DNA from 2 places in the Plantibacter sp. ME-Dv--P-095 genome. Region 1 is predicted to be linked to the other one. Evidence: riboswitches for the same ligand, from Rfam matches in the RefSeq annotation. Region 1 holds a riboswitch; the other holds the start of a gene.
The links. Region 1 has a riboswitch for thiamine pyrophosphate ahead of QRN26_RS06745 (ECF transporter S component). Riboswitches for the same ligand answer to the same signal wherever they lie in the genome.
Positions count from the first base shown of each region.

Region 2: it holds a riboswitch for thiamine pyrophosphate, as region 1 does, so the genes downstream of both, thiM (hydroxyethylthiazole kinase) here and QRN26_RS06745 (ECF transporter S component) in region 1, are expected to answer to the same signal.

Region 1 is NZ_JARVSB010000004.1:343,809-349,442, reverse strand. It holds gene QRN26_RS06770 (acyltransferase family protein) at 1-627, opposite strand, end outside; tRNA gene QRN26_RS06765 (tRNA-Arg) at 703-775, shown strand; gene QRN26_RS06760 (nucleoside/nucleotide kinase family protein) at 882-1,448, opposite strand; gene QRN26_RS06755 (energy-coupling factor transporter transmembrane component T family protein) at 1,445-2,245, opposite strand; gene QRN26_RS06750 (ABC transporter ATP-binding protein) at 2,242-3,708, opposite strand; gene QRN26_RS06745 (ECF transporter S component) at 3,720-4,349, opposite strand; TPP riboswitch at 4,386-4,494, opposite strand; gene QRN26_RS06740 (hypothetical protein) at 4,545-4,874, opposite strand; gene dinB (DNA polymerase IV) at 4,884-5,634, opposite strand, start outside.
Region 2 is NZ_JARVSB010000002.1:125,832-131,465, reverse strand. It holds gene ppnP (pyrimidine/purine nucleoside phosphorylase) at 1-146, opposite strand, end outside; gene QRN26_RS01690 (bifunctional hydroxymethylpyrimidine kinase/phosphomethylpyrimidine kinase) at 193-1,764, opposite strand; gene thiE (thiamine phosphate synthase) at 1,761-2,471, opposite strand; gene thiM (hydroxyethylthiazole kinase) at 2,468-3,328, opposite strand; TPP riboswitch at 3,311-3,411, opposite strand; gene QRN26_RS01675 (DUF1622 domain-containing protein) at 3,472-3,957, shown strand; gene QRN26_RS01670 (HAD family hydrolase) at 3,954-4,640, opposite strand; gene QRN26_RS01665 (CDP-alcohol phosphatidyltransferase family protein) at 4,720-5,634, opposite strand, start outside.

The sequences.
Region 1 (5,634 bases):
GGCGGCGAGGAGACCGGCAGCGACGAACGGGCGACGGCGCTCGGCCAGAGCGACGATCCGTCGACGCCCGTGCAGACCCAGCAGGAAGAAGAAGAGGTAGCCGGCAGCGCGCTGATAGCTCCCACTCTCACTCCCGAGGGCACCCAGGGCGACGGCCGACAGGACGGCGGCTCCCGACAACTGCACCCAGACGGGCACTCTGCCGTTCATCACCTTGCCGACGACGAGGTAGAGGGCGAGCGCCTGCAGGAACCAGAAGATGCCGGTCGGCCAGACCGGGCTGATGAGCACGACGCTCGGGTCGGCGTAGTGCGGGAACGAATCGATCGGGAGGAGCGAGAACCAGGCGAACCGGATCACCGTCCACACCAGGATCATCCAGAGCAGCAGTGCGAGCCTGCGGTCCCAGAGGTCCCTCCACGACCGGTCGACGATCCGGATGGCGAGCATCCCGGAGAGCGCGAAGAACAACGGCATGCGAATGGCGAGCGCCAGCTGCGACAGGACGTACCAGACCGGGGAGGACACCCCCTCCTCGACGAGGATCATCGTCGCGTGGCCGAGTGCGACGAGGACGACGGCGAACCCGCGGGCGGTGTCGAACCATGAAATTCGGTCTGTAGTCATAAATACTAATATATAGTATTCGCGACTGCGTGACCAAACGGGATGGCACGCGCCGTGCGGTATCGTTGGATGCCCGCCTCCGTAGCTCAGGGGATAGAGCAGGAGCCTTCTAATCTCTTGGTCGCAGGTTCGAATCCTGCCGGGGGCACCCCTTCGACAAGCTCAGGGACCGGAGATGGACCCTCGGCCCCGCGTCAAGCGTTGTATGCCCGTGTGCGGAGTCAGAAGCGAGACCGGCACCGGCCGCGTCCGCATCAGGCGCGGAGCCAGGGCCGCCAACGGTCGTCACGCTCGAGCACGCTCAACACGCGGGCACCGACCATCGCTGCCGACCCCGTCGCCTCGACCACCAGATCGGCGTCGCGATCGGGACACTCCCGTTCAATGAACGCATCCTCCTGGAGCGTCCACGCTGCGAGCCAGTCGACGCCGTCGTCGCGGCCCACGAGCCGGTCGGTGCGCTGGTCCACCGGCGCGTCGAGCCACAGCACCGTGTCGGCCGAGACCCGCGACGCGCTCGACGAGGACCCGCAGCCCTCCACGATGAGCGGCCGATCGGCCGGGACGGCATGCCGGTCCGCACGCTTCGACCGTTCCCAGTCCCACCGCTGCCACTCCCCCGGCCGCCGATCGGCGAACGGGGTCAGGATCCACTCCACGAGGAGTCGCGAGCCCTCTTCGAGGCCGTCCCATCCCGGATACAGGTCGTCCATGTGGACGACGGTGCTCTCCGTCAATGCGGCGGCCACCGAAGAGGCGAGCGTCGTCTTCCCGGTACCCGACCGCCCGTCGATCAGGAGCACGGGCGCTGCGGCACTCATTGCCCCACGAACCGGAACGTACCGGCGAGGACGGCGGTGGACAACGCGACGGCCATGATCGCGACCGCCACCAGGACCGCCACGAGATCGATCACGCCGAGCCGCGACGGCCTGGCCCACGTTCGCTCGACGGGGGCGCCGAAGCCCCGTGCCTCCATCGCCGTCGCGAGCTTGCTGCCCCGGCGGATGGCGAACACGAGCAACACGAACGCCATCGAGGCGAAGCGCCGGACCGCTCCACGGTCGCCGAGCCCTCGGGCACGACGGGCGAGCGCGAGACTGCGCCAATCGTCGATGAAGAGCCCGAGCATCCGCGCCCCCGCGAGGATCCCGAGGACGAACCGCGACGGGAGCTTCGCGATCTGGGACAGCCCGTCGCCCAGGTCGGTCGGATCCACCCGCGCGAAGAGCAGGATCGTCGGCAGGCCGAGCGCCAGCACCCGGATGGTCACGGCGACGGCCAATTCGATCGAGTTGTCGGTCACCCGGACGAAACCGAGCGACAGGTACTCCGTCCCGCCCGGCTTCGCGTACAGCAGCATGCTGATCCCGCCGATGGGCGCGAAGACGAGCACCGGGATCGACCGCTTCAGGAACGGCGACAGCCGGAGACCGGACAGCGGGAGCAGCGCCATCTCGAGGAGGACCGCGGCGGTGGCGCTGACCCAGTCGATCGTGAGCAGCAGCGGGACGGACAGGATGAGCACCGCGAGCACCTTCGTCACCGGGTTCACCCGGTCGAGCGGCGCCTGGCGAGGGAGTTTCGCGTGACGGTCCGGTGCCGTGACCCGCGTCATGCGGCACGCCCCGCTGCCGATCGCGACTCGAGCCGGATCCGATGGTCGCCCAGATGCTCGATGACCCCTGGATCATGCGTGACCGACACGATCGTCGCGCCGCGTTCGAGCTCCAGGTGCAGCAGCCGCATGAGTGACAGCCACGTCAAGCGGTCCTGCCCGAACGTCGGCTCGTCCAGGACGAGGACGGCGGGTCGTGCCACGAGCACCGTGGCGACCGACAGTCGTCGCTTCTGGCCGCCCGAGAGACTGAAGGGGTTCGCTTCGGCGAGCGCGGCCAACCCCAAGGCGTCGAGGACTTCGGAGACCCGCTCGTCGATCGCGGCGCGTGTCCACCGCAGCGCTTGCAGGGCGACGCCGAGCTCCTTGCGCACTGTCGCGGCGACGAACTGATGCTCCGAGTCCTGGAAGACCGTCCCGATGCGGGTGAGCAGCTCGGTCGACTTCCAGCGGATGGGCCGTGGACCGATCCCGCCGGCGAGGCCGCGAGCAGCGTCCACCGTTCCGGCGAGCTCGGGGAGCAGTCCGGCCAAGGTGAGGGCCAACGTCGACTTCCCGGCCCCGTTCGGTCCGACGACCACCGTCGCGGAGCCCTCCGGCACGGCGAGGTCCAGGTGCTCCTGCACCGCCTGGGAACGGAGCCGTCCGATCGTCAGGTCGGACGTCGTCAGGACGGCTGCGCTCGGCTGCACCATCCGGCGGGGCGGCAGCCCCAGCGGGATGCCCGGCACCCAGACGCCGGCGTCGGCGAGCCGGCGTCCGACATCGTCGAGGACGACGGAGGGAGGACCGTCCGCGAGGACCCCTCCGTCCGCATCGAGCACGACGACCCGCGTCATCAGATCGCGCCAGACGTCGACGCGGTGTTCGATGACGACCAGGGTCGACGAACCGTCGTCGACCACACGCGCGACGGCGTCCCTGACCTCGGCGACGCCGATCGGGTCGAGGTTGGCGGTCGGCTCGTCGAGCAGCAGCAGCGAGGGCTGCATGGCGAGCACCCCGGCGAGGGCGAGGCGCTGTTTCTGTCCGCCGGACAACGCGGAGGTCGGGTGGTCCAACGGGAGGTCGAGGCCGACGGCCTGGAGCGACGAGACGACCCGTCTCCAGATCTCCTCGCGCTCGACCCCGAGGTTCTCGCAGCCGAACGCGACGTCGTCGCCGAGCTTGGACAGGATGACCTGCGAATCGGGGTCCTGCAGCACGAGGCCGATCCGCCCCCTGGCCCGTTCCGGCGCGACCCCGTCCACGAGCAACGACCCGTGGGACTCACCCTCGTCCGCTCCGCCGAGGACTCCAGCGAGCGCGTGGATCAGGGTCGACTTACCGGCGCCGGACGCGCCCAGGAGGAGGACCCGCTCCCCCGGTTCGATGACGAGGTCCAGGTCGCTGACCGCCCATGCCTTCCGACCGGCGTGACGCCACCCCCAGTCACGGGCGACGACGCGCGCCGGACCGGTCATACCGACCACGCTCAGACCTCGCGCCGCGCGTCCCGCCCTGAGGCGAACCGGCTGAGCGCCCCCGTGGAGGCGAGCGCCTTGACGAGGACCCAACCGACGACGCCCGCGAGGATCGCGCCGGAGACGAGCAGCGAGCCGAGGTAGATCGCGTTGAACTCGGCACCCTTCTCCAGGTTCGCCGACATGAACAGCTCGAGCAGCCATGCGCCGGCACCGGCGCCCGCACCGGCGAGGATGGCCGGGACGAGGCCGAAGCGCTTGTACGCCAGCGCGGCGAACACGAGCTCCGCGCCGAGCCCCTGGGCGAGTCCCGAGTACACGGTGGTGATGCCCCAGGCGTTCCCGATGAGCGCGGAGACGACTGCTCCGATGGTCTCGACGAGGACGGCCGCTCCGGGCTTCCTGATGATGAGCCCGCCGAGGACGCCGCCGAGCAGCCAGATGCCGACGGCGATGCCGCCGAAGCCGGGCGTCACGGCACTCGCTCCGGCGTACCAGAGGGATCCGAGCGTGTTCCACGCCCAGAAGATGAGGCCGGTGGCGACACCGAGGACGGCGACCACGACGATGTCGACGACCCTCCAGCGGAGGTTCCGCGCGGCGGCGCGTTCAGACGAGGAGATTTTGGTCGATGCTGACACGATACGTGCCCTTCCTGTAGACGGAAAAGAGCACGGGATAGCGAGAAATGGTCTCCCTGCGCTGGCATGATCCAGATCAGGTTCGACGGTCGAAGGCGAATACCTTCCTCTCAGCCCGGTTCACCGGACTCCCGTGGTGGCACGAGTCTAACCCCTGCCGCGCAGGATCGCTCGGCAGGGGTACGACGGGGATGGCTACTTCTTGAGCGCCTTGATGAGCCCGGACAGCGCCTTGCCGCTCACCCAGATGAACGGGATGGCGACGGCGATGAGTGAGATGAGGTTCGGGTCGAACCGGAGGCCCTCGTCGGTCTTGATGTAGGCGCCGACGGGGATGGAGACGCCACCGCCTCCGCCGCCACTCGGTGCGTCGTCGCCGTCACCCTCGGACCCGCCACCGAAGCCGTAGTACGTCAGGGCCACCGGCACGAGCTTGGTGCCGTCGATGTCCTGCTGCTCCCCGTAGGCCGCGGTCACGCCGAGGCCCTTTGTCTGTTCTGCCAGCTTCTCCACGAGATTCGTCATGCTGCCACGCTACCGCTGCGCATCCGCCGGTCCAAGGGGTTGATCCGTGCTCCCAGCACCCTGCGAGTCGCCTCGACTCCCGAGCCCTCGTCGCCGCGGTTTCCCGAGGAGCGAGGCTGGAGCGATCGCGAGGTCGCCGAAGCGACTGGCCACCCGGTCGATCGTCTGTTCAGCACCGCGCCACTCCTCATCGGGATCCCACAACGCCGATCCGGCCTCCTCGGCCGGCACCAGTTGATCGACCTTCACGCCGACGAGGCGGACCAGACGCCCTCCGCGATCGAGGTCGTCGAAGAGCGAAGCCGCCTCGTCGTAGACGCGACGTCCGACGTTCGTCGCTTCGCCGATGGTCCGTGACCGGGTCACGACGCTGAAGTCCGCGTAGCGCACTCGGATACTGATCGTCCGACCGGCGTACCCGCCCTTCCGGAGGCGGATCGCGACGAGTCCCGCGAGGTTCAACAGCTCTCGTTTCAGCACGGTGGGGTCTGCGACGTCCGTCGGGAATGTCACCTCGTGGCTGACGCTCTTCTCCCGCCGCGCCAACTCGATTCCACGCGGGTCGATCCCGTTCGCGAGCTCGAGGAGCCGGCGTCCGGACGCCTCGCCGACGGCGCGCTGGAGCATGGACAACGGGGTGGAGGCGAGCTGGCCGATGGTCCGGATGCCCCGGTTCGTGAGCTGTTCCTCGGTTCGTCCACCGACGCCCCACAGCGCCCCGACCGGCAACGGGTGCAGGAAGGAGAGCGTCTCAGCAGCC
Region 2 (5,634 bases), on a different contig from region 1:
ACGGACATCTCCTCGGCCTTGCCGGTCGTGAAGGTGTACTCCCCCGGAGCCATGACCCCGACGCTCGCCGACTCGGCTCCCGGCTCGTGCGTGGCGAAGCCGATCGACTTCACGTTGCCGTCGAAGTACTCGTTGCTCGTCAGCATCAGGGGCCTCCCTCGTGGTCCACGACCGCGGTGGCCGATCCGCCATTCATCGTATCGGCTCGGCGAAGAAGGCTTCCTCGTGTGCCGCAGAGGCCAGGAACGCCCGACGCATCGCCCGACGTCCCGTCGCGTCCGCGCGCTCGGCGGCACCGGCGACGATCTCGATCGCGCGCGCGGTGGCGATCGCGAAGGCGGGATCGGCGTAGGTGTCGAGCCACGCGGCGAACGGGTGCGCGGCGTGCGACGCCTGGACGAGCCGCTCCCCCAGATCCTGATAGATCCAGTAGCACGGGAGGACCGCGGCGATCACCCGTCCGTAGTCGCCGTCGACACTCGCAGCGTGCAGGTGGTCGAGGTAGGCCGTCGTGGTCGCCGACGGTTCCATCTCCTCCCCAGCTGCGGCCGAGGCCTCGAGCCAGGTGCGATGGAGTTCCATCTCGGCCTCGATCGAGCCGGCGGCGCCCGTCGCCCAGAACACCTGTTCCTCGGGGGTCGGGGCCAGCGCGCTCGCCCGCGCGAGCACCCGCGAGTAGGCGCGGAGGTAGATCGCATCCTGCTGCAGGTACCACGCGAACCGGGCCGGATCGAGGGTGCCGTCGGCGAGCGTCGCGACGAAGGGCAGCCGGTCGATCCGAGCCCGCAGCTCCGCGATGTCGTCCCACCAGCCCGCGACGAGCGCGGCACCGTCCGCCCGGCGCGCACCGAGGCCCGCCGACTCCCACACCGTGGCGAAGTGGTTGATGGGCCCGCTCCCCGCGCCGACCTCGAGCGCATCCGCCGCCTCGAGACTCGCGGTGAGCCACGACTTCGCCGCGCCGAGCGCCTCCGACCAGGAGCCGGTGCGGGCGACGAGGGTCGCCATCGCACTCGACAGGGAGCAGCCGGTCCCGTGGGTGTTCGTCGTGGCGACGCGAGGTCCGTCGAACTCGACGAGCGAGCGGCCGGCACCGAGGCCGCCGCCGGCGTCGACGAGGGCGTCCGGGCAGTCCACCACCCCGGATAGGTGCCCACCCTTCACGAGCACGATCACCCCGGCCCGTTCCGACACCCGCCGCGCCTGCGCGAGGGCGTCGGCCCAGCGCTCCGCCACCGGTTCGTCCGCGAGGACCGCGAGCTCGGGGAGGTTCGGGGTGACGAGGTCGACGAGCGGCAGGAGCTCGCGCATGGCGGCCTCGGCGTCCTGCCGGAGGAGGCGGTCGCCGCTCGTCGCCACCATGACGGGGTCGAGCACGACGGGTCCGGTCACGGTCTCGCGCAGCCACGCGGCGACGGCCTCGATGATCCGTGCGTCGCCCAGCATGCCGATCTTGACGGCGTCGATGACGACGTCGTCGGCCACCGCGTCCAACTGTTCACGGAGGAACCCGACGGGCGGGGTGTGCACGGAACGGACACCGCGGGTGTTCTGCGCGACGAGGGCGGTCACGACCGCCATGCCGTATCCACCGTTCGCGGCGATGCTCTTGAGGTCGGCCTGGACACCGGCGCCGCCGGTCGGGTCGGTGCCGGCGATGCTCAGCACCCGCGGCGTGGTCCTCGTGACGAGCGGCCGTCGCCCGATCCCCGCGTCGTGCGACGGCCGGGCCGGGGCTGTCCTCAGCGAGTCGGTGGCGCTCACGCGGGCACCTCGTCCCACGCGGCACGGAACGCGCGAGCCGCCGCGGCCGGATCGTCGGCGGCACAGATGGCTGACACCACCGCGAGCCCGGCGGCACCCGCCGATCGAAGGGCCGCGGTGTCGGCGAGCCCGACCCCGCCGATCGCCACGCAGGGCAGCTGGGTGGCGGCGGCGATCGCGGCGAACCCGTCCACGCCGAGCGGCTCCGGGTGGTCCGGTTTCGTCGCCGTGGGGCGGATCACGCCGACGCCGAGGTAGTCGACGGTCCCCGCGGGCAGGGCGGCCACCGCGGCGAGATGGGCGGGCGTGTTCGCCGTCAAGCCCACCACGGCCGCGTCACCCACGATCCGGCGGACCGCGTCGACCGGGAGGTCGCTCTGCCCGACGTGGACACCGTGGACGACGGCGCCGGCGGAACGGGCGGCGAGGAAGACGTCGACCCGGTCGTCGACGAGGAGCAGGGCTCGACCCGAGACGAGCTCCGCGGCACGGAGCGTCAGCTCGAACAGCTCGCGGGCCGTCGCGGTCTTCTCCCGGAGCTGCACCGCGGTCACCCCGCCGTCGACGGCTCGGCGGACGACGTCGAGTACGCCCCGGGCGCCGCTGGCCGAGGCGTCCGTGACGAGATACGTCGCCATGGCCCGGCGCACGAGGGCGGCGTGCGAACGGGCCGCGTGCACCCCGTCGGACATCGTCCCGGCGCTCATGCCACCACCGCCAGTCGGCGGACGGTCTCCGCGTCGAGGAGGTGGAGGCGGTCGAGGAACGCCGGGGCGAAGGACCCGGGCCCGCGGCTCTCCGCGGCGGCAAGCTGAGCGGCGACCGTGTACACGCTCGTGGCGGCCACCGTCGTCAGCAACCGGTCGTCGTCGAGCGAGGCGAACGCGGCGAACACGGCGCCGAGCGCGCACCCGCCGCCCGTCACGAGCGTGAGCCAGGCGTGCCCGTTGGAGCAGCGGACGATGCGCTCACCGTCGGTGATGACGTCGGTCGGCCCCGAGATCGCCACGACGGCTCCCGAGCGGCGCGCGATCGCGGTCGCCGCCTCGATCGCACTGTCGACGGAGTCGGTGCTGTCGACCCCGCGACCGCCGGCGCCGAGGCCGGCGAGGGCGATGATCTCACTCGCGTTGCCCCGGACGATCGTCGGCCGGAGTGCGAGGAGCTCTGCGGCGAGCGCCGTCCGGACGGGGAGGGACCCGACCGCGACGGGATCGAGCACCCACGGGGTGCCCACCTCGTTCGCGGCGGTCGCGGCTTCGATCATGGCCTCGCGCTGCTCCGCCTGCGGTGTGCCGAGGTTGAGGAGCACGCCGGAGGCGATGCGGGCGAACGGCCCGGCCTCCGTGGGGATGTCGGTCATCGCCGGGGCGGCACCGACGGCGAGGAGGACGTTCGCCGTGAAGTTCGTGACCACGGCGTTCGTGATCGATTGGACGAGCGGGGTGTGTTCGCGCAGGCGGTCGAGGAGGTCCCCCGCGGCGCTCGCGAACCCGCCGGCGGCGGACTCGTCGGTGGACGGGTGGGCAGACTGCTGCGGTGTGCGAATGCTCATTCGCGACATCCCTTCGCTCGGACTAACGAGATCAGGTTCGACGGGTGTGTTCTCAGCCGGTCGTCATGGGATCGGCACCCCGTGTCACTCGCGACCACCATAGCGGGTCGGCGCAGCTTCCCGTCCGGCGAGGCGACGAGGATGATGGGCGCATGGACTTCTTCGAGCTGGTCACCATCGTCTTCGAGGTCGCCGGTGTCGGGGCGATGGTCGTGGGCTTCGTGATCGCCGTCACCCTGTCGGCCCGCCTGTGGCTCCGCACCCGTGACGGCGGGCGGGCCTTCCGGATGCTGCGGGAGACGATCGGCTCGGTGATCCTGCTCGGGCTGGAGATCCTCGTCGCCGCCGACCTGGTGAAGACGGTCACCTCCACGCCGTCGCTGACCGACGCAGCCGTCCTGGCGATCATCGTCGTCATCCGCACCCTGCTGAGCTTCTCCCTGCAGATCGAGATCGAGGGGACCCTGCCCTGGAGACGCCTCGCGACGACGGGACCGCAGGCGTTCGGCCAGGCCGTCGCGCGCGGCGGTGAACGCCCGCGACGAGCCGTCGAGGAGCAGGATGCGACCGCCCCGGACGCCGGAGGAGCCACCGTGCCTGACGACGGCCGGTTCCCGGAACTGCGCAGTCGCGGCTAGCGCGTGGTGGCGGTTTCCGCCCAGGTGTCTCGGATGAGGTCGGGCAGCTCACGCATGTCGTCGAAGACGTGGGTGCCGTCGCCGATGAGGCGCTCGGCCGGGGTCATGCCACCGGCGTAGGCGTACACGGTCATCCCCGCGGCCCGTGCGGCGAGGACGCCGACGACGCTGTCCTCGACGACCGCGCACCGCTCGGGGGCTGTGTCGAAGTCGGCGGCCGCATGCAGGAACAGGTCCGGGGCCGGCTTGCCGACGGCGACGTCGGTGGCGCTGAAGATCCGCCCGGCGAACCGGTCGTGGATACCCACCTGGCCGAGGTTCCGGACGACGTCGTGGAACATGCCGTTCGAGGCGACACACAACGGCACCCCGGTCGCCGCGATGCCGTCGAGGGCGTCGACGACACCGTCGACCGCTTCCAGCTCGCGCTCGCAGATCCCGCGGAACATGTCGCTCCAGCGCTGGATCCAGTCGGCCTCGAGGGGCTTGCCGAGCCGCGCTTCGACGAGCGTCGCGTAGGTCTCGAGCGATGCGCCGACGAACAGTTCGCGCACCTCGGCCTCGGTGTAGTCGCCGCCGACCTCGTTGAGGAGCTGCAGGTTCACCCGCACCGAGATGCGTTCCGTGTCGACGAGGGTGCCGTCGCAGTCGAAGATGACGAGGTCCGGATAGTCGACTGGCATGCTCCGAGCCTAAACGACACCGCCTGCGTCCACGCCGGGCGCGTCTCGGGGAAGCTGCCGGCAGCACAGCCGGCCGGGATCAGCGGGACAGGCTGACACCCTGCCGCTGCCAGGTGACGATCATGCGTCGCGCATACTGGGTCGCCGCCACGAAGTGCCCGACGAGCCCGAGGAGGATCGCGACGAAGCCGATACCGCCGAACACGCGGGACAGCGGCGAGGCCGGATCACCACCGCCGAGCGCGAGCCCCGTGAGCAACGCGAAGAAGCCGACGAAGAGGAGCACCGTACGGATCTTGCCGGCGAGGCTCACCGGCACCTCGGGCGTCCCGCGGAACGCGACGACCGCGATGAACGCGAGGAGGAGGTCGGGCACGATCATGACGACGAACACCTGCCACGGGATGATCTGCGCGACGGCGAAGGAGGCTGCGACCACGACGACGGTCAAGCGGTCGGCGACGCCGTCGAGCCAGGTGCCGAGCGCCGAGACGGCCCCCGTCCGGCGCGCGATCTGCCCGTCGGCGACGTCGCTCAGGAACACGACCGCCCCCACGACGAGCGCCGCCCAGTAGGAGCCGGTGATCACGAGGACGGCGAAGACGGGGAGCAGGAGGATGCGTCCCGCCGTGATCGCATTGGGCAGGTTCCGCCAGTCGTCGTCCGCGAAGAGCTGGGTGCGGAGGCGCGCGAGCGGCGTCTTCTCGTGCAGGGTCACCGGGATCATCGCTTCGTCGCCGGGGATCGCGAGGCCCCGTCGAGCGCGGACGATCGCGACGGCCGACACCACGACGACGAGCGCGAGCAGCAGCACCCACCCGGCGGAGCCGAGGTACTGGCGGACCCCGTCGAGCACGACGCGGACGAGCGAACCGACCCCGACGAAGACGGCGGACCACAGGAGCGAACCGAGCACCGACGCCAGGAGGAACGATCGGTACGGCACGCGGGCGACCCCGGCCGCGGCCGGCGTCAGGCACCGGAGCACGGGGAC